2 regions of the Salinicoccus siamensis genome follow, and region 1 is predicted to be linked to the other one. Evidence: predicted binding sites of a transcription regulator. Region 1 holds the regulator's gene; the other holds the start of a gene.
The links. The regulator CtsR, encoded in region 1, represses protease genes until heat stress. The targets are predictions, from matches to a motif close to ATGGTCAATAAAGGTCAAACA.
Positions count from the first base shown of each region.

Region 2: the regulator CtsR is predicted to act here: its motif matches at 7,974-7,994, upstream of ACZ5LF_RS10265 (ATP-dependent Clp protease ATP-binding subunit).

Region 1 covers NZ_AP043765.1:171,504-183,356, forward strand. The annotation lists gene ACZ5LF_RS00900 (5-methylcytosine restriction system specificity protein McrC) at 1-1,289, shown strand, start outside; gene dcm (DNA (cytosine-5-)-methyltransferase) at 1,526-2,764, shown strand; gene ACZ5LF_RS00910 (Sau3AI family type II restriction endonuclease) at 2,840-4,219, shown strand; gene ACZ5LF_RS00915 (very short patch repair endonuclease) at 4,337-4,759, shown strand; gene ACZ5LF_RS00920 (hypothetical protein) at 4,808-5,527, shown strand; gene ACZ5LF_RS00925 (zinc-dependent alcohol dehydrogenase family protein) at 5,900-7,027, opposite strand; gene ahlS (AhlS family quorum-quenching N-acyl homoserine lactonase) at 7,051-7,899, opposite strand; gene ACZ5LF_RS00935 (metallophosphoesterase) at 8,051-8,866, opposite strand; gene ACZ5LF_RS00940 (NupC/NupG family nucleoside CNT transporter) at 9,001-10,212, opposite strand; gene ACZ5LF_RS00945 (CtsR family transcriptional regulator) at 10,425-10,892, shown strand; gene ACZ5LF_RS00950 (UvrB/UvrC motif-containing protein) at 10,897-11,415, shown strand; gene ACZ5LF_RS00955 (hypothetical protein) at 11,402-11,853, shown strand, end outside.
Region 2 covers NZ_AP043765.1:1,996,110-2,007,962, reverse strand. The annotation lists gene ACZ5LF_RS10300 (ArsR/SmtB family transcription factor) at 3-458, opposite strand; gene ACZ5LF_RS10295 (helix-turn-helix domain-containing protein) at 621-1,568, shown strand; gene cdaA (diadenylate cyclase CdaA) at 1,591-2,415, shown strand; gene ACZ5LF_RS10285 (CdaR family protein) at 2,402-3,340, shown strand; gene glmM (phosphoglucosamine mutase) at 3,366-4,715, shown strand; gene glmS (glutamine--fructose-6-phosphate transaminase (isomerizing)) at 5,031-6,833, shown strand; gene ACZ5LF_RS10270 (SurA N-terminal domain-containing protein) at 7,046-7,807, shown strand; gene ACZ5LF_RS10265 (ATP-dependent Clp protease ATP-binding subunit) at 8,108-10,240, shown strand; gene aldA (aldehyde dehydrogenase) at 10,701-11,853, shown strand, end outside.

The DNA.
Region 1 (11,853 bases):
ATGAATTTACTGAAAACAGTGTTATTCGATATCTACAGAACAAGACTATGGGGGAGTTAACAAAATCTGGCATGCTTATTTTCCCAAACAATGAAGAACAACATATTGATGACGATCGAAAAGTAATAGAAACAACTCAAGAGAAGTTGAAGTCATCCAATTTGCTGGGGTTCTTTGGTAACAGTGGGGATGCCCTCAGTATCGTCAGTAGATTTGATGATAGTAGGAATAACTATTTTCTGCAGTACATGCTAAGCAAAGTATATGGAATTACACCATTAAATTTTTCGACCGGCATGAAATCGAACACGGGTTTCTTAGATTTCATGGTGCTTCTCTTCCCTTCAATTTTAAATAAAGCATTGGCGAAGGGAATCTATAAAGAGTATCAGGTGAAGCGGCATAATAATTCTGCCTTAAAAGGTAAAATTGAAGTTGCACGTCACATCAAAACTAACGTTCCGTTTACTGGCAACATATCTTACACAAATAGAGAATATAGTTATGATAATCCGGTTATTCAACTTATCCATCACACTATACAGTTTATAAAACACCATAGACGTTACCATCGGATTCTGACAGCGTCACATTCTACATACGAAAATATAAGAATGATTGAAAGTGTCGCAACATCGATTAATGGCTCTATGGAAAAACTGATTGAACTCAACAGGCGTAATGTAGTCAAACATGTCTACTACAAGGAGTATGAACAGTTACAGAAACTATGCATTGCCATCCTCGAAAGTCAGAACATCCTTTTCACAAGTGACAGCAAAGAAAAATTTTATGGGCTCGTATTGGATGGAGCATGGTTATTTGAAGAATATGTGAACACTATATTAGGTGATTTGTTCTATCACCCAAGTAATACAGATGGGACAGGAGCAAATTATCTGTTCTCAGGCGGTGCTGGAAAAATCTATCCTGATTTCATATCACGTGATGAGGGAAGAATTATCGCTGATGCAAAATATAAGCCAAGCCATAACATATCCGGTCCCGACTACCACCAGATTTTATCCTATATGTATCGGTTTGACTCGATTGAGGGTTATTATATCTATCCACACTCAATAATGGAAAATGCCAGGGAGCCGAAGCGGTCTATGGAACTTTTGGAAGGCGTAAACTTTGGAGCCAAAAAGGGGAGTGGGAAGCGAAAGCAAAGTGTGACAGTAACGAAATTGGGGATAAGGGTGCCTATGGAGGTAGAGAGCTACGAAGAGTTCAAAAATATGATGGCAGAAAGTGAACAGAAATTGAGGGGAGATATTAATATATGAGCAGGTCGAGCAAAGTCCCAGAATTCCTATACAGCAAATGAAGTGAAGATTTTTTCATTTCTTGATAAGACTTATTGGGCTCTACGATAAGAAGTCAAAGCGAATTGGATGGAGGGGATGAAGGATTACTATGATTGTGAGGAAATGACTTTCCTTTTCTTGATCCTCATGATGTTGTGTGGTATAATATACTATTATAATATCAGAATAAATCCATATAAAAGGTGGATAATCCATTGGAAAAACTAAAAGTAGTCGAACTGTTTGCTGGTGTAGGTGGTTTTCGGCTAGGACTAGAAAATACTGAATTGAATAGATTTGAAGTGACCTGGGCCAATCAGTGGGAACCGGGCAAGAAAGTGCAGCATGCCTTTGATTGCTATGCCTCCAGGTTTGAAACAGGTAAGCACGTAAATGAAGATATAGCTGAAGTGACTGACAGAGAAATGTCAGAAACAAATGCGGATTTGATTGTGGGAGGCTTCCCTTGCCAAGATTATTCCGTGGCGAGATCTTTGAACGGTGAATTGGGCATCTCAGGCAAAAAAGGTGTGCTTTTCTGGGAGATTACTCGTTTCATACAAAACACCATACCTAAGTATGTATTGTTGGAAAACGTTGATAGACTCCTCAAATCCCCCTCCAAGCAACGGGGAAGAGACTTTGCGGTTATGCTCTCAACCCTACATGAGTTGGGATATGATGTTGAATGGCGTGTAATCAATGCAGCAGAGTACGGTAATGCCCAGAGAAGAAGAAGGATATTCATATTCGCTTATCGTCGTAATATGACTTACGGTAAGGAGATGGCTAAATTAAATGGGGAAGATTTTCTTTATAACAAAGGGATGTTCGCTCGGGCATTTCCTGTAAAAGAGGAACCCTACAAGAACAGAGTGGCTGAAACCGAAATTTCAGGAGACATCGTAGATGTATCGGACAACTTCTCATTTGAATTCCACAATACAGGCATCATGAGGAACGGGGAAATCACAACTATCCACACGATACCTGTGGAAGAGCCTGCAACTCCTTTAAGAGAGATCATAGAAGAAAATTATGATGGGAAATATGTTGTAGATGGAGAAAAATTGGAGAAGTTCAAATATCTCCGTGGCCAGAAGAAAGAAGAGAGAACCGCTAAAAATGGGCATAAATACTTCTATACGGAAGGTGGAATGAGTGAAAGTGATTCACTTGATCTCCCAGGGAGGACAATGCTTACCAGTGAGGGGTCAATAAACAGAAGTACTCATCTGATTAAAATGGATGGGAAATACAGGACACTGACCCCTATAGAAGCAGAGAGGCTGAATGGGTTCCCGGATGGATGGACAGATACGATGCCGGAACGCACAAGATACTTCTGCATGGGTAATGCACTTGTTGTCCCCCTCATAACAAGGATGGGCAATGAAATAGAAAAGATAGATATTGAATACCCTGAAAACATAACACAATTGGAACTTCTGTAAGCCAAAGCATCCGCTTTGGCTATTTTTATTATTCTGATAAAGATATGGTAAAATCAGGATTAAAGGAGGGGTAATATGGCTTTCGAATATGAAACCATAGATGATCTTGTCAGCTATGCACGGGAAGCGGAAGGCGAATACCTTAAAGACATAGACAAGAAGGGGATGCTGGAGAATACAAATGTGAAGGGGAAAGTCGGTACAATCATAGAGGCAAGCTACTTTGGCTATGAGGTGAATTCCAAACCTGAGCCAGACTTTGCAGACGTTGGTGTGGAACTGAAAACCACTGGCCTGAAGAAGTTAAAGAATGGTCAGCTATCTGCCAAGGAACGGATGGTCCTTAACATCATAGATTATAGACATGAAGCAACAGTTGAATTCAATAAATCCAGCTTCTGGAAAAAGAATGCAAAGTTGTTGATATTCTTCTATACATACACACGAGATGAAGAAGGTAAGCCCGATTATCGAAACTTCCAGATAGTGAAGACGGTGCTACATGAGTTTTCTGAGACTGACCTGGAAATAATAAAGCAGGATTTCCAGAATATAAAACAAAAGATTTTAAACGGAGAAGCGCATAGGCTATCTGAAGGGGATACCAACATATTGGGTGCGTGCACCAAGGGGGCCACGGCAAAATCGGTCAGAAAACAACCCTTCTCCCCCATTCCTGCGAAACAGAGGGCCTACTCCCTCAAGCAGGGATATATGACAGCACTGGTAAGAAAATATATTAAGAATGCAAAATTGATTTCATTCACCAGCCCAGATGAATTAAAAGATCAGACATTTGAAGAATTGTTGCATGATAAATTTCGCCCTTATATCGGTAAAACAGCGGACGAAATAGCAGAAGAACTTGACTATCAATTGAGTGAAGCCAAGAATAAGCTTGCTCTGCTGACCAGCCGCATCCTGGGTATCCAAGGCACCGCCTTACATCAGATAGAAGAATTTTCTAAGCTCAACATTAAATTCAAGACGGTCAAAGCCACCAGTAGTGGCATAACTAAAGAAAGTATGTCATTCGGCAATGTGAATTATGAGGAGATACTTGAAGAAAATTGGGAAGAATCCAGTCTTAAAATGGAAATGGAGTCGACTAAATGGCTGCTTGTCGTCTACCAGGAAAATGAGCAGAACCTCCCAGTATTGAAAGGCATAAGACTCTGGCATGTACCAAAAGATTTGTTGGATGCTGAAATCAAGAAGTTCTATAACGAAGTGAAGCATATATTGAATGAAGGATTTGAAGAATGGCGTGTAGGTGGACAAACGAGGAATAATTTTCCTAAATCGGATTTCAATGGCATATGTCATCTGAGGACAAAAGGAACCAATAGGGAAAAGAGTATGGTGACCTTGCCTGATGGCCAATATATACCGGGACATGCCTTCTGGTTCAATAACAGGTTCGTAAGGAGCTTGGTCAAGGATTTGATTACTTGATAAAGATTGTAGATTACGAGATGTAGTGACTGGCCTCATTAAATGGTGTCGTTGATCTAAGAGATTAATGTATGACCATCCGCCAACAACAGTAAGAATCTCTGGAGGTGTGATTTCATGGCTGATAGGATGACTCCTGAGCAAAGAAGCAAGACGATGAGTGCCATAAAAGCAGTATCAAAACTGGAATCGATAGTCGCAAGCGAGTTATGGAAGAAAGGATATCGCTTTAGGCGAAACACGCGTGAAATGTTCGGAACCCCCGATATATCCATAAAAAAATACAAGATAGTAATTTTCATTGACTCCTGCTTTTGGCACCAATGTCCAATACATGGCAATATGCCCAAAAGCAACACAGAATTCTGGAGAAAAAAATTTAAGCGCAATAAAGAAAGGGATGAGGAAGTAAATCAATATTACAGAAATGGTGGATGGAACCTAAAAAGAGTGTGGGAACATGAAGTCAGAGAAGATTTGGATAAAACGGTTGAGGAAATAATTGCATTCATAGAAAATGCAAAAGAACGAAGCAGATGAATATATAGCTATTCATCATATTATCTGAATGAAGGGCGTGACGATGTTATGAAATCAAACTTCATAAATGATAGTAATAATGAGCAGATGGTCGCTAAGTGGTTGGATAAATATTTTTATCCCAAGATGGCCAGGCTTGAAACTGGGCGCTTTAGTTTCATATCTAGGAGAGCCGACGAATTCGAAAGAAAAGAAGAGGAGATACAAAAGAAAGGTATCGATATAGTCTATAAAACCCAAAATGAAAAATTGTTCTGTGTAGACGAGAAAGCACAACTGGACTATTTGAATAAAAAACTGCCGACATTCGCCTTTGAAATAAAATTCAAAAGGAGGAACAACAATTTTTCAGAAGGGTGGTTTATAAGGGAAGATTTAAAGACAACCCATTATCTGTTGGTATATCCAAATAGTTCTGTGATAAAAGATGCCCGACAGTTGGGAAATTTTGAGGATATTACCAATGTTGAATTGTTATTAATAGAAAAAGATAGGCTTTGGAACAAATTGAACTCCTATAAGGTGACAAAAGAAAGTTTAGTGAATGAAAGTGATCAACTGATCAATCAAGAAGAGGTGGGAAAGAAAACACTACAAACTTCCACATCAAAGAACATCTATTTATATAGGACATCTCCTTCCCACAAAGTAGAAGAGCCGATTAATATAGTTATAAAAAGGAAGATATTGGACGAGGTTGCTGATGCAATATGGTTGGTCGATAAGACTGAAATCAAAGAAAGAAAAAAACCCAAATACTATTATTGATATTTATTTTATCAGGATACAAACTGAATTACGAAATTCTAATCTGTCTTATGTATTGATTTAAAATAGTAAAATGACATAATATAGTGGGACTTTATACATAAAAGGCGAGCATGAATCGAAGTGAAAGTGAATTCCAGCTTACTAAACAAGGCTTTTTTGACGGACTCTACTTACGTAGTAACAATCTTCAATTCAATAAAGTAGATTATCATTCGTTAATCAAGCGGATTTATTAATACTAAATAGCAAGTACCTCACCTTCAATGTAATCGATAGCTGACCATTAAAAAATGGCTAGATACCACAGATGAAATTAAAAACTGTGATATCTAGGCGATAGTAGCGTAATTAGAATCTCTATTCTTTTTATTACTCCATTTTAATGACAAGTCTTGCATCTTCACCTTTTTCCAGACGGTCGAATCCTTCATTGATATCTTCCAATGGCAAGGTATCTGACAGTAGATCATCGACTGGGAGTCTTCCCTGCTGATAGAGTTCCATAAATCTCGGAATGTCGCGAAGTGGAACACAGCTGCCTACATAGGAACCTTTTATGGTTCTTTCTTCTGCCGTCAGAGTGACTTGCGGGAATGAGAGGTTATGCTTAGGGTCGGGCAGGCCGGTTGTGACTGTCATGCCGCCGCGTTTGGTTATTTTATAGGCGACTTCCATCGCCGGCACGGCGCCGGCTGTTTCGAATGCATAGTCGACTCCTCCTGAGGTGCTGGTTTTGATATCCTCCACAACATTTTCATCAGAAGAGTCGAATACATGGGTGGCGCCTAATTTTTTGGCGAAATCAAACTTGTTTGGATTGATGTCCAAGACAATGATTTTGCCGGCACCGGCCAGTTTTGCCCCCATGACAGCATTGAGTCCAATGCCTCCAAGTCCGATTACGGCGACCGTGCTTCCCGGTTTTATCTGGGCCGTGTTTATGACTGCGCCAATACCGGTGATTACGGCACACCCGAAAATGGCCACTTCTTCTAAAGGTACCTTCGGATCGACTTTTACAACAGAGTTTGCTGATACAACCGCATGAGTGGCAAAGCCTGAAACACCCAGGTGATGATTCACTTCTCCATCATCGTTGTGGAGTCTTCTGCCCCCATCAAGCATTTCTCCCTTTTCGTTGGAAGCTGCTCCATTTTCGCAAAGGGCAGGCCTCCCTTCCTTACAAGGGAGGCAATAGCCACAGCTTGGTACAAAGGTGCAAACGACATGGTCTCCGACTTCAAGATCTGTTACATCTTCTCCGACCTGCATGATTTCCCCGGCCGCTTCATGGCCCAGTGCCATTGGAGTCGGTCTCGGGCGGCTTCCGTTTATCACGGATAAGTCTGAATGGCATAGACCGACTGCTCCTATTTTAATGAGGATTTCATTTTTTGTAGGTTCATCCAACTCCAGAGTTTCAATTTTTAACGGCTTGCTTTCGGCGTACGGTTTAGACAACCCCATCTCATGCAGAACTGCTGCTTTTATCTTCATGTAATCCTCCTTTAAAAGATTGCTTATTCGTAGTATCCTTCGGTGGATTTTCTGAACCCTTCGAATTGATCACCATCGTGACCGAACCATATCTGAGCGTCTTTCTCTTTTGCCATACGTTTGATCCTCTCAACAGAGCGCGCCCATCCGATGGAATCATATAGGATGCCGGGCGGCTTGATTGGAGATTCCATGCTTTCTTTTGTATAGATGGCATCAGATGCGAGGATAAGCGTACCGAGTTCGCCTGTTTCGACTTCCAAACCGATCATGCCCCAGGCGTGGCCGCTGCCGAAATTCAAGACTTTGACGCCTTTGACGATTTCGAGGTTATCTTCATAAGACTTTATGGTCTTCCATGTCAGGTCATTCTTGATCCAGGCATCGATATCTGCCCAGATATAAGCTCCCTCCTTCTGATTTCTCGCATATGTCTGCATCGTACCGTTCAATTCATCGTCATGTACGATCACTACAGCGTTCGTAAAATATTCTAGGCAACCGGCGTGGTCGAGGTGGAGGTGGGAGGCGACTACATAATCGACTTCTTTAGGGTCTACATTGATCTGCTCGAGCCTGTTTGGGAGATAGCATTCTTCGCTTGCTGAGTAGGGGAAGGCTTTCTGGGTCTGCTCTATCCATCTGCCATCTTTCCCCATGGCGTTCGGGTTACAGGCGGTATCGAAAAGGATTTTTGCTTCGGGATGGTCGATGAAGACAGTGTAGATGGGGAATTCAATCATCTCGTTCGGAGCGTTGGGATTATCGAGCGTGGCTTGATTGGAGTTGGCGATCATCAGATTCTTATCCATCTTTAAGGTTCCATTGTCCAAAACGTACAGTTTGAGTCTGTCTTGATTTACATTTGCCATACATATCACCCCAGTTTCATATAGTACTCCAATTATATTTGTAAACGTTTTCAAATACAACTATTAGTGATTGGAAAACAAAAAGCATCATCCATCTATGTAGATGGATGATGCTTTTCTGCTTATTCGTCATCACGGGCTTTAATCCACCCTACACCTCAATCACCGTCAAAGCATCGGCAACTTCCGTGGCCAAATCGTCCGTCCGCCATTCACGCTGGTAGCCGAGGCATGGGCAGATGTAGTGGATGCCGCCGTCTGTGATCTGGTGGCGGAAGTGGACGTGCCCCATGATGCTGTAGCGTATGGGGAATTCTTTGTAGAGTGGGTCGAAGTCGGATGTGCCGATGAATGCGTTGAAGAAGTCGAATAGGCGGTGGGGTGTAGGGACTACAAACCGTGGATGGGTGACGACGTGCGTCATCAGGATGATGTTGCGGTTGCCGACGCGCTCGAGGTCCTGTTTTGCGGATTGTGCAAATGCTTTTGATACCGCTGGGTCGTCCATCGACCAGTTGGCGCGGATTTTATCCTGCCAGGTGCCGCCGGAGAATTTCCCCGTCGCGATCTTTTCCCGGGAAAACCGTGGATCTGCGTAGGAATAATCATACCAGCCGCTGTTGCCGACGATGGCCCACTGGTCATCTATAATCAGCGGGGCATCTATCATGCTTGTCGGTTCTTCTTTATAGAGCTGATGGATTTCAGGGGTGGATATATGGCCTGCTTCGGGTTGCCAATAATCATGGTTGCCGGGGACGAAGCGGATATCGATTCCTGTCTTGTCCATAAGCGTATAGACGAACTCAAGGGTGATGCGGTAATCGCTGGCGATATCGCCTGCTATGAGCAACAGTTCTATTTGCTGCTTGTGGATTTCCCATGTCAGTACATGTTCAAAATCCTGGATTGTATAGCGGGTCTGCCTACGATCGATATGCAGATCTGCAATGACGCCTATTCTCATATTAATCGCTCCATCAAATTTTTATCTCATAGGCAGTATCAGGTAATTCATCAAGCAAAGTCAACTGAAGGTATCTATAAAAATGAAAAAAACAGGCCATATGGCCTGTTTTTTGTATGCATATAAATTGTCATTTAAGCGAATATGCCGACTACCGCAGCTGTCAGCACACTGACGAGTGACGCCCCGTAGACGAGCTTCAGGCCGAAGGTGGCGACTTTATTGCCGCTTCCGTCATGCAGTCCCTTAACAGAACCTGCAATGATGCCGATACTTGAGAAGTTGGCGAATGATACAAGGAAGACTGAGATCATCGCCTGGGATTTTCTGCTGAAATCGTCTGCAATCGCAGTGTAGTCGAGCATTGCCACGAACTCGTTGGTAATGAGCTTCGTCGCCATCAGGCTACCTGCCTGCTGCGCTTCAGCCCAAGGGATTCCGATGAGGAATGCGAGTGGCATGAAGATGTAGCCGAGTACGTCCTGGAAGGTGATTTCCATGCCCGGGATGAGCAGGAAGACCTGGTTCAGAATCGCAATCAATGCGATATAACCGATCAGCATGGCCGCAACTGTCATGGCAACTTTGGCACCATCCATGATGTAGTCGCCGAGGATCTGGAAGAATGACTTGCCGGCGTCTGGATTGTCATCGACATCGGCCTCGTCTTCAGCGTCGGTTACGTCGTATGGATTAAGGATGTGCACAATCACGTAAGTACCGAACAGGTTAAGGACGATCGCCGTCACGACATACTGTGGATCGAGCATGGTCATGTAGGCGCCGACGATGGATAGTGACACTGAACTCATCGCCTGTGCCGAAAGCGTATAGAGACGGTGTTTCGGCAGGTGCGGCAATTGGTTCTTCAATGAAATGAACACTTCTGATTGTCCAAGGAGCATGGATGCAGCTCCGTTATAGGACTCAAGATACCCCATTCCGGTTATTTTCGTAAGCAGTATACCGAGTCCGCGGATGATGAGCGGCAGAATCTTCGTATACTGCAGGATGCCGATCAGGGCGGAGATGACGATGATCGGAAGGAGGACGTTGAAGAAGAATACGTCAGCGACGCCGCCGTCTTCACCTACCGTCAGATCCCCCATGACGAAGCCGACACCTTCAGCCGCGAATCCGAGTAGGGCGTTGAACCCGTTGGCCAGACCTTCTATGAGGAACTGGCCTGCGCCAGTGGAAAGGAGGACGAATGCAAAAATCAGCTGGACGCCAAGCAGGATGATGATGTTCTTCCATTTTTTGAACGCAAGCTTGCGGTTGCTGCTGACGAGCCAAGCCAGGAAGAATGTAAACAGGATACCGATTATTCCCATTAGAATATTCAATACTTTCACCTCGTAGAGTTATTTTTTAAGCCATTATATTACCGTAGTCTGAATGAATGACTGTATGCGTCTGGAACGATGGATATGTATCCTGGTTAATTATAATGCAAACGTTTACAGAAATAAAGGGCGAATCCATGGAACTTTCCATTTGCTATATTGATTCACAGCCTATATAATCAAAGTCAAAGAAGGTCAAAAGAGGTGATGAAATGCGTAACATGTCAGATATAATTGAACAGTACCTCAAAAAGCTGATAGAGGAGTCCGGCACTGAGGTCGTCGAAATAAAACGTGCGCACATCGCAGAAAAGTTCGATTGTGTGCCTTCGCAGCTGAACTACGTAATAAAGACGCGCTTTACCAACGAGCACGGTTACACGGTTGAGAGTAAAAGGGGTGGCGGCGGGTATATAAGGATCACTAAAGTCGAGACGCATTCCAAAGCGGAATACCTTGCCCATCTGAAGCAGCTGGTCGGGAATCAGCTGTCGCAGCAGAATGCCAAACATATCATCCAGTCGTTGTATGAAAACGAAGTGGTGACGCAAAAAGAGGCGAAGATCATAAGTGCAGTAATGGACCGTGAGACATTGATGCTCGAGCTGCCGTACCGGGATCGTCTGCGTGCGAAGATACTCAAGAGGGTGATGGATGTCATCCTATACAGTGAGGAGTGATGGAATGAAGTGTGAGTCATGCAACGAAAGGGAAGCAAGCATCCATATATCGAAAGGCGATGGACTGGAGAAGAGCGAGCGGTTCCTGTGCGAACAATGTGCCAATGCATCATTCGAGAATGATTTCAGCTATCCGGATGACACCTTCAACATCCAGAAACTGCTCCAATCGCTGTCCCAACAGCCTGCGTTGCATCAGCAGCAGAAAAAACCGCTGCAGTGTGGCACTTGCGGTTCCACGTTGAACAGCATCGTGCAGGCCGGGAAGTTCGGCTGCCCCGATTGCTACCGCACATTCGAGGCGCGCCTGCCGGATATCGTGGCCCGTGTGCAGGCCAATCAGACTGAGCATGTCGGCAAGATGCCGGAGAAGTCGAAGGAATACTTGAAGACGAAGCGCAAGATGGAGCAGCTGAAGGCCAAGCTCCAGACGCTCATCGACACCCAGGAATTCGAAGAAGCGGCCGTCGTCAGGGATGAGATACGCGCTTTGGAAAGGTTGGGTGAAGATGATGGAATATAAAAACATCAGCCCATGGATGCATGACGTCAAAGAGCAGCCGGTTGAAATGTCGACCCGCATCCGTCTGGCGCGCAACATCGATCATATCCCCTACCCCCATATGATGCAGAACAGTAGTGGGATCGAGCAGATCGTGGAGCGCCTGGACGGGGTGCTTGAGGGGTACGACCAGAAGGATATGGCGGACCTCAAGTTTGAGGATAAGGCGCTGCTGGTCGAAAAGCATCTGGTGAGCCCCCTGTTCACCAAGCAGGGAGTGAAGAACTACACCAATGAAGACGAGTCGATCTCCGTCATGGTGAATGAAGAAGACCATCTGCGCATCCAGGCGATGGGGTCAGGCCAACACATGATGGACATCTACCGGAAGGCCAACGATATAGATGACAGGATCGAACATGAGCTGGACTATGCCTTTGATGAACGGTACGGCTACCT
Region 2 (11,853 bases), 350 kb from region 1:
CTTCAGTCTTCTCCTATAGGCATGATCTGGACCTTATAATCTTTTGAGTTTTTCGTACTTTTCTTTACTGAATTATCTTTAACGAACTTTTTCAGCTCTTTTTTAAAGGGTTTGAGATCATCTTCCTTGATTCTTAAGTTATAGGACATGCTATCCTTCTTCTTTTCATCTGAACTATATTTTAGAAGATCTATATTAGGAACTACTTTTTTGGCGATGGGCTCATAGAACTTCTGTACAATACTATTCTTCTCTTCTGTCTTCACTACATGGATAATTCCGTTTTTGAGCAGTTCATTCAGATGATAATGGATTTTGGCACGAGGAATTTCAAGTTCGTCAGCAAGCATCTGTCCTGTCTTTGGTTTTTCTCCAAGCATGGTGAGGAGTTGGATGCGAAATGGATCGCTGACACTTTTTAATTGAGCGAGATTATCTATTACAAGCAGTTTTTTCACATTTAACACCCCTTATAATGTATGTTTATAGTATGATTAAGTGAAATTGTTATGTCAACGGAATAAACATTCATTTATTTGACTGATAACACTTGTAACATTTGTTGCATAAAGGGCAATTTGATATGATGGAATTGTTAAGTAAGTGGAGGGGGCACCTTTATGATAGGACAGCGTATCAAGGAAATCCGCAACAATAATAATTTGACTCAAGAAGAATTGGCCGAGGGAATCATCTCCAGAACCTATTTAAGTCTTATTGAAAAAGGCAGTGTCCATCCTTCCACAAACGTTTTGATCAAACTGAGTGAACGGTTGAATTGTTCAGTCAATGATTTCATGCAGGAAGTTTCTCATTTCAGGTATAATGATGTGGAGATACTGCGCGAAATCTCTTATTATGAACAGAAGGTGGATCAGGGCGATTTTTCCTCATTTGAGTACTTCATCGATAAAGAATATCATAGGGTGGATGAGGTCCCAGCACCGGATAATGGCAGGATCCATTTATTATATGCTAAGTATTATAGGCATATCGGGGACAGAAAGAATCTTAATGTACATATCGGTCAGGCTGTAACACTCCTTTCAGCTGTCTCCTTCAATCAAACCTATATTGATGCGATTCTTCTCAAGGTGGAATTAATGGTCGAAGAAAGAAGGGTGGAGGCTGCCCTGGATTTGTTGGAAGATACTTTATTCACAATCCTCCGGTTTTCCGATCAGAATTTCGGAGTGATCCGTATCATGTTTGCCGTGGCGGACTGTTATCAGAGATGCGGAGAGTATCTTACATCATTAAGGATGCTTAAAAGGGTGGAAAAGCAGTCCAGAATGCTTCAGATCCAATACAAACCAAGTGAGTTGGCTCTGATCGAAGGAAAAAATTTTGCGATGATTGGCAATTATGAGCTGCTTCAAAAAAGAGTGGAAAACATGAACATTCCAGAGGCAAAATTATTGATGAGTTATGCCTTTTTTAAAAAAGGGGACATTGAAAGTGCCGCAGCACTTTTTGGTGATATCAAATCTGATATCCGGCCTGTGGGAAATGATGAAGTGCTGGCTTTAATTCATCGGGAATTGGAAAAAGAATTCGACAGTATATGAATGATTAAGTGAGGGACATATTATGCAGATGGACAGTGTTTTAGGAAATTTCACAACAGCTACTATAATTACAAGTATTGTCGATCTGCTGATCGTATGGTATGTCATTTACCTTTTGATGACAGTCATGAAAGGTACAAAAGCAATTCAGCTGATTAAAGGTATATTCTTCATTCTCATCGGCCGGTCGATAAGTAACTATTTTGATCTTACCACGACCACTCAGATGTTCGATACAGTTTTAGAATGGGGTTTCCTGGCAATAATCGTGATCTTCCAGCCTGAATTAAGGCGTGCCCTCGAGCAGCTTGGACGGGGCAGCCTGTTCCGTACAAATGGTAATGGAAGTTCTACATCGGAACACGATAAACTTAGGGAAGCAATGGTGAAATCAGTGCGTTATATGGCCAAACGGCGCATCGGGGCACTGATTGTTTTTGAAAGGGAGACTGGATTGAAGGATTATATAGAAACAGGCATACCCATAAACGGAAACATAAGTTCAGAACTGCTGATCAATATATTCATACCAAACACCCCGCTACACGACGGGGCGATGATCATCCAAGGGAACCAGATAGCTACGGCAGCGAGTTATCTTCCATTATCCGACAGCAACAAAATAGCTAAAAATCTTGGAACGAGACACCGCGCTGCAGTTGGTATCTCGGAAGTGACCGATGCCTTCACGGTAGTTGTGTCAGAAGAGACAGGGAACATATCTGTTTCATACGACAGCAACCTGACTAAAGAAATTACACTCGAAGAGCTAGATGACCTGTTGAAGACACATTGGCATATACTTCCACCTGTGAAGGAAGGAGGCGGTTTATTTGCTAGAAAGTAAATGGGGGCTCAGATTTGTCGCCTTGGCATTGGCACTGTTCATGTTCTTATCGGTCAATAATGTATTTGATGAATTATTGAATGCGGACAGTGATACAGCAGATATGGAAATAATTGAGGATGTCCCAGTAGAAATCCTCTATGAAGAAGAAGATTATTACGTGTCAGGTGCGCCTGAACAAGTCAATGTACAATTATTTGGTAATGCTTCGAACATCAAAAGGCTCCAGACTACGAGGGATCTCGCTGTCTATCTGGATTTGAGGAATCGCGATATCGGAGAATATGAAGAACATTTTACAATAGAAGGTCTGCCAGAAAATGTGACGGCAGAAATAGTCCCAGAAGCGGCGAATGTAGATATACAGGAGCTTGTAACGAAAACGTTTGAAGTACAGGCAGAAATCAGTGACAGTCGCATAGGATCAGATCATGAACTTAAATCAATTACGGTGGAACCTGAAACAATCACTGTCGTGGGTGGAGAAAGTCAGATGAATCGTATACAATATGTACGTGCCACCTTAAGTGACAATTCAAAAATTACTGAAGATCGCGTTGAAGAAGCTGAAGTCAGTGTATTCGATGCCCAATTCAATAAACTGGACGTCAAGTTAGATCCAGGGCGTGTCCGGGTTGAAATCAAGGTTGATGAACGAAGCAAGGAAGTACCGGTAAGCTTTGAGGTGAATGGCCAAGTCAAAAAAGGATATTCATTGAAGAGTGTAGACCTCAATTATGAAACGGTAGAAGTATTCGGTTCAGAAGATGTATTATCAGGAATCGATGAAATGAATGTAGATGTAGATATAGACGGTTTAAGCCAATCTACTTCACAAGATGTGAAAATCGATCTACCGGAAAATGTGGACCGCACAGAACCAGCGGTTCTGCAGGCAAAAATACAGGTTGAGGAAAACAGTTAAATCTTGGGTTAAAAAGGAGAAAGAGATGGGTAAATATTTTGGAACTGATGGAGTCAGAGGTGTTGCAAACACTGAACTCACTCCCGAATTGGCGTTTAAGCTTGGCAGATTTGGCGGCTATATATTAGCGGGAAATGAAAACACCAACCCCACCGTGCTGGTAGGGCGGGACACACGCATTTCAGGGGAAATGCTCGAATCCGCTCTCGTGGCCGGACTTTTATCAATTGGAGCAGAAGTGATGCGACTTGGTGTCATCTCGACTCCAGGCGTCGCTTATCTGACCAAAGAGATGGATGCCGATGCAGGCATCATGATCTCAGCTTCACATAACCCTGTAGGGGATAACGGCATCAAATTCTTCGGGTCCGATGGATTTAAGCTGAGCGACGACCAGGAAGCTGAAATAGAAAAACTTCTGGATACAGATAAGGATACATTACCAAGACCGACAGGTGCTGAACTTGGCAGCAAATCGGATTATTACGAAGGTGGGCAAAAATATATAAGTTATCTGAAGTCCACAGTGGATATCGATCTCGAAGGAATGAAGATTGGCCTGGATGGTGCACATGGTTCGACGTATTCTCTGGCACCTTATCTTTTTGGTGATTTGGAAGCAGATACAGTGACTATCGGCTGTAACCCTGATGGCAAGAATATAAATGCGGGCGTAGGCTCAACCCATCCTGAAAAACTTGCAGAGCTTGTTGTAGAAGAAGGTTGTGATTTCGGGTTCGCTTTCGATGGGGACGGCGATAGGATAATAGCAGTGGATGAAAAGGGCAATATTGTAGATGGTGATAAGATCATGTTCATCCTGGCTCAGCATATGAAATCGGAAGGCATGCTGAAAGATGATATGGTTGTATCGACAGTCATGAGTAATCTAGGTTTCTACAAAGCATTGGAAGCCCATAAGCTCAGAAGTGACAAGACTAAAGTCGGGGATAGATATGTTGTTGAAGAGATGAGAGCAGGAGGATATAGCCTTGGCGGCGAACAATCCGGCCATATCATCATGATGGACTACAATACAACGGGCGACGGACTTTTGACAGGTGCCCACCTCGCAGCGATCATCAAATCCTCCGGCAAGACGCTAGGACAACTTGCAAAACAAGTTGAGACGTACCCTCAGGAATTGGTGAACATCCGGGTTTCCGACAAATATAATGTCGTCAAAAATGAAAAAGTGTCTAAAAAGATTGAAGAAGTTGAGAAGGAAATGAATGGCAATGGTCGTGTCCTTGTCAGGGCTTCAGGTACAGAACCACTTGTACGGGTAATGACTGAAGCGGAAACAGAAGAGCTTTCAAGCGGTTATGCCAATGCTATAGCTGAGGTGGTTCAACAGGAAATGGGACTGGAATAAATCTTAGGCTTCCGGATGAATAATCCGGAAGCTTGTTTTTTCGAGGAGACAATATCTGTTATCCATATTTATATTGCGGCAGTAAAGCATTTCCATTAGAATGAAAGCATTGACAGTAAAGGAGAATAAAGAGAGTTCAAGAAATCGGAATAGCGCCTGGACAGGGTTTCCTGTTGACGAGGAGGACAGTTATCGAAAATCGGCGGATGCTGTCCCGGATACTAAAGTATTCGTGAAGCCAATTGATAAAACTGCCGGGTGACTGGTGGGACAGAACGTTGGCATAAATCTACTAAATTGGAAAGGGTGTTTTTTATGTGTGGAATTGTTGGTTATATAGGAAGCAAAGATGTGAAAAACATATTGCTCAACGGCCTTGAAAAGATGGAGTATCGCGGCTATGACTCTGCAGGTATCGGTGTCAGAAATGAACAGGAAGTAAAGGTCTTCAAAGAAAAGGGTAGGATCAAGGATTTGACAGAAAAGGTCGATATGGATTTTGCTTCGACAGCGGGTATCGGTCACACAAGATGGGCCACCCACGGGGTACCGAATGTCAAAAATGCCCACCCTCATCAAAGTACGGATAAACGCTTTACATTGGTCCATAACGGTGTCATAGAAAATTATGAACAAATTAAAGGAACGTACATTCCGGAGGTTGAATTGGTCTCGAGCACTGATTCTGAAATCATCGTCGAGATCATCGCCAAGTTCGCGGCGGAAGGAATGACTACTGAAGAAGCTTTCACGAAAACTTTGGATCTTCTTCATGGATCATATGCCATCGGTCTGCTGGATGAAGAGGAGCCTGAAGTCATCTATTCGGCAAAAAATAAATCCCCACTTCTACTGGGCAAAGGCAAAGGTTTTAATGTCATCACTTCTGATGCAATCGCAATGCTTAAAGAGACAAATGAATTTGTTGAATTGATGGACCGGGAGATCGTACTTCTGAAAAAAGATGAAATCATCATTAAAGATGCTTTGGGTAAAGAAATTAAAAGGGAATCCTTTATAGCCGAAATTAATGAGAGTGAAGTTGAAAAAGGGACTTACGACCATTTCATGCTCAAGGAAATCAATGACCAGCCAGCAACCATGCGCAAAATTATACAGGAGTATCAGGATAAGGACGAAAACCTTAAAATCGACGGTGCAGTGATAGATCAACTCAAAAGTTCGGACCGCATATACATTATAGCCGCCGGAACAAGTTATCATGCCGGTCTGATCGGCAAAGAATACTTTGAAAAATGGGCGGGGGTGCCGACTGAAGTGCACGTGGCTTCGGAATTCGTCTATAATACACCGCTCCTATCAGAAAAACCGCTATTCATCTTCATTTCCCAATCGGGTGAGACGGCAGATAGCCGGGCAGTACTGGTTGATGTCAAAAAGCAGGGGCACAAATCCCTGACTGTGACTAATGTACCTGGATCCACCCTTGCCCGGGAAGCGGATGAAACACTTATATTGCATGCGGGGCCTGAAATCGCCGTTGCTTCAACAAAAGCCTACACGGCTCAAATTGCAGTACTCTCGATTCTGGCTCAAGTCACTGCAAGGGAGCTCGGCAAAGATACTGAAATCAATCTGATGCGTGAACTCGCTAAAGTTACAACAGCCATTACAGCTGTTATCGATGATGCGCCTGAAATCGAACAGATCGTCAACGAATACCTTGAAACAACAAGAAATGCTTTCTTTATCGGCCGCACTATGGATTATTATGTTGGTGTCGAAGGCGCTTTGAAATTGAAGGAAATATCCTATATTCAAGCAGAAGGCTTTGCCGGTGGTGAGCTTAAGCATGGCACCATCGCATTGATTGAAGAGAATACACCAGTATTTGCCTTAGCGACACAGGAACGGGTCAATTTGAATATCCGAGGCAACGCCCAGGAAGTCGAGGCGAGAGGGGCTAAAGTCTGCATGGTATCCATGGAAGGAATGGATCAGGAGGGGGACACCTATGTCATTCCACAAGTGCATGAGATGCTGACACCTCTCGTTTCGGTAGTGGTCTACCAGCTTATTGCCTATTATGCTGCGCTACATCGTGGCAACGATGTGGACAAACCGAGAAATCTCGCAAAATCAGTGACAGTGGAATAGAAAGCAGAACATTTAATGATGCCCTTATGGATAAAAAACTTCTGTAAAGGGCATTATTTTATATTTTCGGTGAGCTAAAAAGTCATATGTACTTCATGTAATGTTCACATTTCAAAAAAATTAAGCGATGTGGCCCCCTTAAAAAATGGAAATAAGTCCATGGTGTGTTAAAATGACGGACAGTAAGTATTGGAAGGAGTTCTAAAATAATCATGAAGAAAATATTAATGGCTCTGACTCTAGGCACATTGGTTCTTGCCTTAGCAGCATGCGGAGGGGAAGAGTCAGCTGAAGATAAGAATAATGATGCGAAGAAACAAGAAGAAACAGCAAGTAAGGGTGAAGGAGAACAGCCAGAAATGCCTGAACCTGAGCTTGATGATGTGCCAGACGTCGTGGCAGAAGTGAATGGCGAAGAAGTGAAGAAAGATGAGTTTGAAAAAACTTATACAGCACAGTTTCAACAGCTTGCGATTCAGCAGCAGATGGCCGGTGAAGAAGTAGATCAGGATGAATTGAAGAAGCAGATAGCAGATGGAATAGTCGGTCAGAAGCTGCTTGTTCAAGAAGCTGAAGAACGGGATTATAAAGCTTCCGATAAAGAAGTTGATGATATGCTTAGTGACCTGGTTGAGCGTAATGGCATGGAATCCAAAGAAGATTTCTATGCTGCAGTAGAAGAACAAGGCATGTCTAAAGAGGAAATCACCTCCCAGATTAAAACTCAGGTGAAAGTAGATAAGCTGATTGCTGAAGAAACGGGCGAAATTAAACCGACAGAGAAGGAATTGCAGTCACTTTATGATGATGCGAAAGAGCAGCGTGAACAAATGGAAGGTGCCGAGGAACTCCCATCTTTTGAAGAACTTAAGCCTGAACTGGAATCCCAGATCAAGTCGCAGAAAGAGAGTGAAGCCGTCCAGAAACTCGCCGAAAAACTTCGTGAGGATGGAGATATCACTATACACCTGTAAAATGCCAGTAAATGAAAAACGACATTACAATCCCCTGTATCCGGGTTTCAATACCGGTGCAGGGGTTTTAAGTTTAGAGGTTCAACGACGATAGAGGCTTATTATTATATCACGATTTTAAGGTTAAACACTTGAAAGTCAAACAAGGTCAATGTATAATAATAATATAGTCAAAGTTAGTCAAACAAATAAGGGTTCAAATAAAATTTCAAGCAAACTCTTTGAAATGATGTCTGAGGAGCTTTATAATATGTATATAGTCAAAGTTAGTCAAAGTCAATTATATAGGAGGTATGACTCATGAAATGCCAAAATTGTGGGATAAATGATGCAAACGTTAATGTTGCAATGAAACTCAACAATAAAAAAGTACAGATGCACTTATGCAACCAATGTTTCCGGGATATCAGACAACAAATGATGAACTCTGATGGATTCCAATCCGGATTCCCTTTCAATGGTGAAGGGCATAATGATGGATATTATGAAGGAAATGGATCTGGCCATACCGGCACCACCGTCAAGCAAGGCCAAGAGGGTAATGACAGCCTGATAGAGCAACTTGGCAAAAACGTTTCAGAAGCGGCCAGAGCTGGAGAAATCGACCCTGTCATCGGTCGCGATCAAGAAGTGAAGCGTGTAATCGAAACATTAAACAGGCGCAACAAAAACAACCCGGTATTAATTGGTGAACCAGGGGTAGGTAAGACGGCCATCGCAGAAGGACTGGCATTGAAAATCACTGAAAGTGCAGTGCCGACAAAATTGATAGGCAAAGAAATATATATACTGGATGTCGCTTCGCTTGTAGCCAATACAGGCATCCGCGGGCAATTTGAAGAACGCATGAAGCAATTGATCGAAGAAATACAGCAAAGGGATGACATCATCGTATTCATTGATGAAATTCATCTGCTGGTTGGAGCAGGTACAGCGGAGAGTTCACAGATGGACGCGGGAAATATTTTGAAACCTGCGCTCGCCCGTGGGGAAATGCAACTCATTGGGGCGACCACGTTAAAAGAATATCGTCAGATTGAAAAAGATGCGGCCCTGGAGCGTCGTTTGCAACCGATTATAGTGAAAGAACCAACGCTGGAAGAAGCGGAACAAATTCTTCAAGGGATTAAGGATCGCTATGAGAACTTCCATGAAGTACGTTATTCCGACGAAGCGATTCACGCTTTTGTATCTCTTTCTGACCGCTATATCCAAGACAGGTTCTTGCCGGATAAGGCGATTGATCTGATGGATGAGGTCGGTTCACGGCTGAACTTGGCAAATGCAGAAAACGATGCGCATGCCATACAACAGCATTTGGATGAAATCGAGAAAGAAAAAACCGAGGCGGCAGAACGAGAAGATTATGAAAAAGCAGCAAACTTGAAGTATGTGGAAATCCAGCTCGAGAAACAGCTCGAGAAAGTTAAGGATGAAGAGAAGACCATCGACGTTGATGTCTCTGATATCCAATTGATAATCGAGGAGAAAACTGGCATTCCTGTAACGAAGTTGCAGGCAGATGAGCAAGAGAAGATGCGTGATCTGGAAGAGAGAATGACCAGCAAAGTCATCGGTCAGGAAGAAGCTGTCGCAAAAGTTGCGAAAGCAGTACGCCGTAGTAGGGCAGGTCTGAAATCGAAATACCGTCCGATAGGTTCCTTCCTCTTCGTCGGACCGACTGGGGTCGGCAAGACAGAACTGACTAAGGCGTTGGCGGAAGAATTGTTCGGTTCCCGAGAGTCCATGATACGCCTTGATATGAGTGAGTATATGGAGAAGCATGCAGTGTCTAAGATCATTGGTTCCCCTCCGGGTTATGTTGGCCACGAGGAAGCTGGACAACTGACTGAAAAAGTGCGGCACAACCCGTACAGCATCATCCTGTTGGACGAGATAGAAAAAGCACACCCTGATGTACAGAACACTTTCCTTCAGATTATGGAAGATGGCCATTTGACAGATTCGCATGGCCGTATGGTCAGTTTCAAGGATACAGTCATCATCATGACAAGTAACGCAGGTACAGGAGCCAATACAGCGAGTGTAGGATTCAACGCAGATGCACATGAGTCTGTATCGACACTGGAGAATCTGAGCGACTACTTTAAACCTGAGTTCCTGAACCGTTTCGATTCAATCATCAACTTCAATGAACTCTCTGAAGATGATCTATTCCTGATAGTTGATCTCATGTTGGCAGAACTTCGGGAAACTGTCGAAGACAACGACATCGGAATCACGATTACGGATGAAGCGAAATATGAACTGGCAAGGCTCGGATATGACAAACGATTTGGAGCAAGACCATTAAGAAGAGTCATCCAGGATAAGGTTGAGGACCAACTTACAGATCTTATACTGGAAGAGGAATCAGTAGGCAATGTTGAAGTAAGACTAGAAGAAGGAGAAGTGAAAGTTGCAGTGGTCTAAAAATTGAGACGGACACATGTGATATGTGAACTTCTTGAAATGAAAGCATGAAAACAGATGATGAGTATCGGCTGAAGAGACTTCCGGGGAATCCCGGGAGTCTTTTTCATATATGGAACTTTTATCAATCGAATCAAGACATGCGGCGCTTAGACACAACCCGGTCTCGCTGTTAGAATGGTTTTAGAAGTTTGTCTGCAGCCATTGAAATGGAGAAGGATGGGTGAAGACAGATGGAGTCCAGATGAGGAGGTAGTTTCATGAAAGCAATCAAACTATTGGTGGCCGCCGGTATGACACTCATGCTGTTGACCGCATGTGGTACAGGCGATGACGAGGAAGAGTTCAATAAACAGCAGACCATCAATGACTATTGACGATAAGCTTACCAATTCTTATAAAGTTTAAGGCCTCCTGGTTAAGGGAAGATGAAAGATAAATATTTCTAGGAGGCGTCGTTGTGCAGGAACATAAATTGTACATTAACGGACAATACGTCGAATCATCCGGTAATGAATGGCTCGACATCATCAACCCGGCAACAGAAGAAAAGATTTCCAAAACACCAAAAGGTACTGAAAAAGATGTAGACAAAGCTGTAGAAGCGGCATTCAATGCCCAAAAACAGTGGGAAATGACCCCAAACATTGAACGCGGTAAAATTGTACGCAGGCTAGGCGATGAGATTGAAAAAAACAGGGAAAGATTTATCGATATTCTTCAAGAAGAGCAAGGTAAAGATTATGAGTTGGCAAGCGGAGAAGTAGATCTTGCCATAGACTATTTCCGCTATATGTCTGAATGGGCGAGAAGGATTGAAGGGGAGATAGTTCCAAGCGATCGCCCTAATGAGAACATCTTCATCTATAAAAAGCCGATCGGTGTTGTAGCGGGAATCATACCATGGAACTTTCCAATTTTCATCCTGGCAAGGAAAGTTGCCACCGCGCTTGTAACCGGTTGTACAATTGTAGTGAAGCCGAGTCAGCACACGCCCAATACAACAATGGAATTTACAAAACTTGTGCATGAAATGAAAGATATACCAGATGGTGTATATAATGTTGTGACAGGTGTCGGTTCCGCAATAGGCAATGCGTTGGCTACTCACAAGAAAGTTCACATGGTGACCATGACAGGAAGTATCCCAGGTGGCTCGAAAGTGATGGAAGCCGCTGCACAGAACATCACGAAAGTCAATTTGGAATTAGGCGGGAAGGCGCCAGCGATTGTGACGAAAAACGCAGATTTAGATCTTGCAGCACAAAATATAGCAGCATCACGGCTTGCGAATAATGGTCAGGCATGTACAAACGCAGAGAGGGCTTATGTACATGAAAGTGTAGCTGACGAGTTGACTGAAAAACTAAGAGCAATATTCGAATCTAAGAAAATGGGTGATCCACGCACAGACAAGGAAATCTCAGTCGGACCGTTGGTTAATAAGGAGCGGCTCGAAACTGTAGATGGAATGGTGCAGCAAGCAATCCAAGGTGGTGCTGAAGTGGTCACTGGAGGCGCACCTGCCGAGATGGACGAGGGGTTCTTCTATAAACCGACCATATTGACTAATGTCACCCATCAGTCGAATATAATGAGCGATGAAATATTCG